Regions from separate parts of the Bacteroides sp. AM16-24 genome, predicted to be linked through region 3. Evidence: riboswitches for the same ligand, from Rfam matches in the RefSeq annotation. Region 3 holds a riboswitch; each other region holds the start of a gene.
What was found. A riboswitch is a leader RNA that binds a small molecule or an ion and turns the genes downstream of it on or off. The one in region 3 is predicted to bind cobalamin.
Positions count from the first base shown of each region.

Region 1: linked by a shared signal. The riboswitch ahead of DW182_RS01210 (GNAT family N-acetyltransferase) and the one ahead of DW182_RS18070 (DUF5074 domain-containing protein) in region 3 are both predicted to bind cobalamin.
Region 2: linked by a shared signal. The riboswitch ahead of nrdD (anaerobic ribonucleoside-triphosphate reductase) and the one ahead of DW182_RS18070 (DUF5074 domain-containing protein) in region 3 are both predicted to bind cobalamin.

Region 1 covers NZ_QRKI01000001.1:310,252-312,523, forward strand. The annotation lists gene DW182_RS01200 (tryptophanase) at 1-768, shown strand, start outside; gene DW182_RS01205 ((4Fe-4S)-binding protein) at 838-1,068, opposite strand; gene DW182_RS01210 (GNAT family N-acetyltransferase) at 1,078-1,380, opposite strand; cobalamin riboswitch at 1,609-1,813, opposite strand; gene DW182_RS01220 (cell wall metabolism sensor histidine kinase WalK) at 1,843-2,272, opposite strand, start outside.
Region 2 covers NZ_QRKI01000010.1:18,157-20,428, forward strand. The annotation lists gene nrdD (anaerobic ribonucleoside-triphosphate reductase) at 1-1,120, opposite strand, end outside; cobalamin riboswitch at 1,254-1,473, opposite strand; cobalamin riboswitch at 1,566-1,770, shown strand; gene DW182_RS12610 (cysteine-rich CWC family protein) at 1,836-2,063, shown strand; gene accC (acetyl-CoA carboxylase biotin carboxylase subunit) at 2,060-2,272, shown strand, end outside.
Region 3 covers NZ_QRKI01000018.1:70,090-72,361, forward strand. The annotation lists gene rpmA (50S ribosomal protein L27) at 142-411, opposite strand; gene rplU (50S ribosomal protein L21) at 435-752, opposite strand; cobalamin riboswitch at 1,182-1,389, shown strand; gene DW182_RS18070 (DUF5074 domain-containing protein) at 1,509-2,272, shown strand, end outside.

The sequences.
Region 1 (2,272 bases), on a different contig from region 3:
CTTGCGGATAAGTATCATAAACCTGTATTATTTGACTCCGCACGTTTTGCGGAAAATGCTTACTTCATCAAAATGCGTGAAGATGGCTATAGCGGTAAAACAATCAAGGAAATTACGAAAGAGATGTTCGAACTGGCAGATGGTATGACTATGAGTGCCAAGAAGGATGGTATCGTCAATATGGGAGGCTTCATTGCTACACGAAAAAAAGATTGGTACGAAGGTGCCAAAGGCTTTTGCGTGCAATATGAAGGGTATCTTACTTACGGTGGTATGAATGGTCGTGACATGAATGCACTTGCCACAGGACTGGATGAGAATACGGAATTTGATAATCTGGAAACCCGCATCCGTCAGGTAGAATATCTGGCAAAGAAGTTGGATGAATACGGTATTCCTTATCAGCGTCCAGCAGGTGGACATGCCATTTTTGTGGATGCAACGAAGGTACTGACGCATGTGCCGAAGAATGAATTCCCGGCACAGACTCTAACGGTTGAATTGTATCTTGAAGCCGGTATCAGAGGATGTGAAATCGGTTATATCCTGGCAGACCGTGATCCGGTTACTCGTGAGAACCGTTTTACCGGGCTGGATTTATTGCGTCTTGCTATTCCCCGTCGCGTATATACGGATAATCACATGAATGTGATAGCAGTAGCGTTGAAGAATGTTTTCGACCGTCGTGAAAGTATTACTAATGGAGTCCGTATTACTTGGGAGGCTCCCCTGATGCGTCATTTCACTGTTCAATTGGAACGTACATAACTACTTTCTTTTTCATAATACAAATGAGGTTACCCGGATTCATATATTGAAGGGGTAACCTCATTTCTTTTATTTATCTTCTTTCTCGTTATTCATTCTGTAACTTAATGCTCCTGACGGGCATTTCTTGATTTGAGCGATCAATTCTTCCGTCGTTGCATTTTCAGCCGTTATCCACGGTTTTTCTTTCGGATGATATACATTCGGAAGGGTCTTGGTACAAATGCCTGCATGTTGGCACAGGCCGGGTTGCCAGATGATGGTCACTTCCCCGTTCGTATATTCTTTCTTTATATTCATAACTATTTATTATTGAATGTGAATACCTTTCATTACAAATCTTTTCCATTCGGGATGTTTGTGAATGTATCCCGCTACAAACGGGCAGAGAGGTACTAATCTAAGTCCTTGTTTTTCTATATCTTTTAATGCTTTTTCTACTAACTGGCTGCCGATGCCTTTACCACCCAGTTGAGTGGGTACTTCGGTGTGTGTCAGGTAAATCTCCCCATTCGTTGATTTTATATACTCAATCTTTGGAGTATATTGATCGACATGGAACTCATATTGGTGACGTTCTTCATTGTCGATCAGTTTATAATCTGCTTCCATAACTCTTCGTATTGATTGTTTACTGTATGTATAACACGCGGATGATGAAATTTGTTTTGGGAAAGTTACAGAATAAAATGTCCGGGCGAAATCCCTTCGACCGGACACCATTCAAATAAACTTGGCAGAGTTTATTGTTCCTTACTTTCTTTGAAGCCGAGTGGATGAATGAAATGAGGGGACGATTTGCCCGTTTCATTTAGACTCAACGCTTTTTCCTCGAAAGCAGTGATAAAAACAGTGCATGGCAGGTCTTCTGACTTGTTTCTGTTGCCAGGCGCCTTCCCGGAAGCGGACTTCCAGTGGCTATTGGTAGTTTGCCTGCAACCTATCATGAAACTTACAGCAGCGGGACTGTTCAGGACTTGCACCTGATTCCCTTTTAATTACCGTCTCTGAACAAAGACAGTAAACCAATGCATCGCAAAGATAAGGAAAAAAGTGATTAGTGCAAACCGTTTCTTACTTTTCCTTTGCCAGGGTGAATACGAATTCTAATCCGCCCCCCTGGTTGTTCTTGGCCGAAATGGTACCTCCATGGATGATTACCGAGTTCTTTACGATAGCCAATCCCAATCCTGTACCGCCCAGTTTGCGTGAGCGTCCTTTATCTACCCGGTAGAAGCGTTCGAATAAGCGGTTCAGATGTTCGGGAGAGACGCCCACGCCGGTATCGGCAAAACTAAAGTAGTAGAAGTTCTCGTCCTCGCGGAAACAGCTGATGTTGATGCGTATATCCGTGCCTGCATAAGCAATGGCATTGTCCATCAGGTTGCGGAAAATGGAGTATAGCAGGGAGTAATTTCCCCGTAGTTGTATCTTCGGTTTTAGGGAGTTGACTACGGTGATATGCTTTTCTTCCAGTTCCAGGGATACCTCGTTTACGATATTG
Region 2 (2,272 bases), on a different contig from region 3:
TGAAGTCACCGTATTCCTTATCCAATACATCTCCGTCTTTGGTCAGCAAAGCCATTGTTTCTACGGGGAAGGTAAGAATGGCTTTGGTACGTTCCTTATTGAACCACTTCATGAAGCGCTTTTGCAACCAGCTCAATGATTCCCAATGGGGAGCGTTTCCGTCCGGGAAGACAAAATGCTCGAAAAGGCTGTTGAAATAATATTGATCATAGTAAGCCACATTCCAGAATACTGCCTGAAAATTCCGTGCCCCCGTAGGTTGATTGATGGAATATACGATCTGTTCAAAACAATCGGTGATTATTTTATCTATGGTTCTTTGTTTGGAGGAAAGGTCGGCAAGTTGTTCCGGATGTTTATAGTAATCTTCTCCGTATTCTTTTTCTATGAAATAATTCATATACATCAGAAATTCCGGTGTGGCGCAGGCGCCGCTGAGCATACTCGATACGATAAATACCATATTGATGAATCCTCCGCAGAAAGACTTCAGATTGGTGGGTGCCGTGGAGTTACCGCCTACGGATGCGGTTCCGCTGATCAGCCACGGATACATGGTGATGCTTGCGCAATAATTGGCAAGATTGGTTTCATCATTCTTGTATATGAAGTGTTGGTTCAGCAATTCGATGTAGCGGTCTGAAAGTTCCTTGCCGTACATGTCCTTCAGGCGGTCAGTCAGCAAACGGCGGTTCAGACGGATGAAGTTCGATTTGGGGAGTTCGCCTATCAGTGTGGCTATATTTTTATTTTCCACATTGGCGTTAGCGTCATACTTGCTACCGGTGGCAGGGTTGGAGGCATCGCAGTAATCCATTAGAAAACGGAGCTTGTCACGTACTTCCCGGTCTTCCAGATGTTTCTGTCTGTATAGCATGAACGCTTTTGCTACACTGTAATAGTGTTCAGCCATCAGTGCCACTTCTACTTGGTTCTGTATATCTTCTACACTGGTTCCATCACTGATGTTCACGCGGCTGAGTATGTTGGTGATCACATCTTGTGTGGCAAAACTGCCGACAGATAAAAATGCTTTACTAATTGCGTTCTTGATCTTATCAAGTGAAAACGCTTCTTTTTTCCCATCTCTTTTGACGATGAAAGTCTCCGAATTGATCATACCTGTAATTTAAGATTTAACAAATAAATATTCCTTGTTTAGTTAGCTATACTAAATCAAACGGCAAAATAAGGAGAGTAAGTAATAAAATGAATCTTGGAGGATACACTCTATTGCTTTTCACCCGAAAGCCTGAATGATTACAGATATCGGCAGGTCTTCTGACTTGTTTCCGTTGTGGCGCCTTCCCGGTCTTTGCAGGACCAGTGGCTAAAGAATGCCACAATCTTTTCTCCACATGGTAGGGAGATGAAACTTACAGCTACGGGGATAGTCCCTGATTTTCACAGGATTCCCTTTTAATTCCGTTTCACGCTTGCGGTGATTTGGAAACCGTTATCGCTGACAAAGTTAGAAATAAAATCTATAATCCAACGGATGATAGAAAAAAATATTCCCTGCTTATATTTTTTGTTTTAAAAAGCATCTCCAATGATAATTTCCACTATCTTTGCCCCGAATTGGTTTCGGATGAACATTTCTTTCATTTGGATTAAAAGGGAATCGGGTGTAAATCCCGGACAGTCCCGCTGCTGTGAAGCTCCATAACTTTCTTGATAAATACTTTAGCCACTGGCTGTGAATTGGAGGCCGGGAAGGAATCAGAGAGGGAGTCAGTCAGAAGACCTGCCATTCGTTAAAGTCTGTTGCTACTCGTGGGATTAGGGGAACAGTACGAACGTATAATTGTTTTAATTTAATTAATGCGAAAGGGATGCCTATGAAAAAGGTATGTCCGCGTTGTGGTGCAACCTTTGAGTGTATGCACGATCGGATTTTGTCATGCCATTGCGCTACGGTACGACTGAATGAGCAGCAACGTGCTTATTTGCAAAAGAATTATCCGGGCTGTTTATGTCATGACTGTCTGACGGCAGTCAAAGAGGGTATTGTTATGGATGTATGTGATGCACCCCTTTGCGATAAACAAGAAGAACAATGATTAAAAAAGTATTGATTGCCAATAGAGGCGAGATTGCTGTACGTGTAATGCGTTCCTGCAAAGAGATGGGAATACGTACAGTAGCTGTCTATTCGGAAGCGGATCGTGCAGCAAAACACGTCATGTATGCCGATGAAGCCTGTTTGATAGGTCCGGCAGCTTCCAGAGACAGTTATTTGAATATAGAGAATATAATTCGTGCTGCCCGG
Region 3 (2,272 bases):
TTGATACTTTGTTTTGATTAAAATCTTGATTTGAGAGCACAAAGATAAGTAAAAAACAAATAAGGTGTTGTTTTTGCTATAAAAAGAAAGGGATGCAATCCATTGGATTACATCCCTTTTCTTTATTTTTTATTCTGAAACTTACGCTTCTGCGCTTTCAGCGGGGATTACAGATACATAACGTCTGTCTTCCTTGGTTACTTTGAACTGTACAGTTCCGTCTACTAAAGCGAAAAGAGTGTGGTCTTTACCCATACCGATGTTGTTACCCGGGTGGAATTCAGTACCTCTTTGACGAACGATGATGTTACCAGCTTTGCAAACTTCGCCACCAAATATCTTAACGCCTAATCTCTTGCTCTGTGATTCGCGGCCGTTCTTAGAACTACCGACACCTTTTTTATGTGCCATTTCTTCTTACTGTTTTAAATTGATTAAGCTACTACTTCTGTGATTGTTAACTCTGTGAATTGTTGACGGTGACCGTTCAACTTGCGATGACCTTTTCTTCTTTTCTTGTGGAAAATGAGAACTTTGTCACCTTTTACCAGGCTTGATACAATTTGGCAAACTACTTTTGCACCTTCTACGGTGGGAGCACCTACGGTGATAGCACCTTCTTTGTCTACCAAAAGAACTTTGTCAAATTCTACTGTTGTACCGTTTTCTGCATTCTGGATGTGGTGTACAAACAGCTTTTTGCCAGCTTCTGCTTTAAATTGCTGACCGTTGATTTCTACAATTGCGTACATTTCTTATATATAATGTATAAGTTAGCTCCGTCGGGTGGTCTCTAATCACTTAGAAAGCACTTTGTCGAACCCGGTGCGGAATAATCGGGCACAAAAGTACTTCTTTTATTTGGAACAGGCAAACGTTTCTTCCTCTTTTTTTGAGGAATAGATTTGTGAAATCTGTCAGGAAGGGATTCTTGCAAGTCTGCTTCATACCAACTCCGTGTCAAAGCCGTACCAACTCCGTATCAAGTCCAAGCGTATAGATACGGAGAAGACACGGAGTAAATAAGACTCAGATATAATGAATATACGGGGCCTATTCATAAAGCCTTGAGTACTGAACCAAGCAAACTTATAAGAGAGAATAAAACATTAAATTCATTTTCTTTTTTTTTAGAATATTCTTCCTTGCATGATTTATAATGTCTATCTTTGCACTCGGATTTAAGAATCCGGCTTTCGGGTGCTTCGTGATATATCTTATCAAACGAGGTGAAAAGGGAATCAGGTGAAACTCCTGAACAGACCCACTGCTGTGAGCTTCATTAAACTTTTCGGATAAATTCTACACTTGTCCACTGTCCGTATAGGATGGGAAGGACTTCCGGAGAGGAAGCGAGTCAGAAGACCTGCCTGCAAAGTTTGCAATCTACAGTTTCGGGGGAAAAGGAACTTAAGAGATTCACATTGCTTCAACTCATATTGTTATAGATATGAGAGGTCATTGCTCTGACTTCGTACCTCGAAACATAACGGAAAATAATTGTGTGTATGCAGAAGAAACGCATTTTGAGGTTATGTTGTGCAGTGCTAATGGTATCATTATCCGCCTGCGAATATGAGGATGATTTTCCTGCCGGAGTGGGCGAGGGTAATATCGAAGCTATTGTTTTGAACGAGGGAAGAATAGGTACGAATATGGGAGCTATATCTGTATTGTACCGTAACGGGATGGTGAGTCCCGATGTCTTTCGTGTTGTGAATAACCGACCGTTAGGGGATGTAGCACAATCTATTACGATGATTAATGGGAAGTACTTCATCGCTTTGAACAATTCTAAGAAAATCGAGATTGTAAATTCCAAGACTTTCGAATCCGAAGGTACGATACTTTATACACAGGCAGGATTACCACGTCAGATTGTGGCTATATCGGATACTACTGCTATCGTTTCCGATCTTTTAAGTAACAATGTCTCCGGTGTTGATTTGCCCAGCCAGCTGGTACGGATTCGTACCGTGCCTCCTTATGGTACTCCCTTGGAATATATCGTTATCAGAAAATGGGTAGAATATATGGAAGTGTCTGAACATAAACTTTTGGGTATTACAGCAAAAGGGGTTTATGTGTTCGATCTGGACAATATTACTCTGGAAGGAAGCCGCATGATAGAAGAAGTCTATAATGAGGAAGTCACTAAAACCTGTAAATTGCTGAAAGACAAAAATGGCAAGATATGGGCTTTGATGAACGAACGTGATAAAGGCAAACTTACTGCTATCCTGTTAAAGTGTATTGATCCGCAGACGGAGAA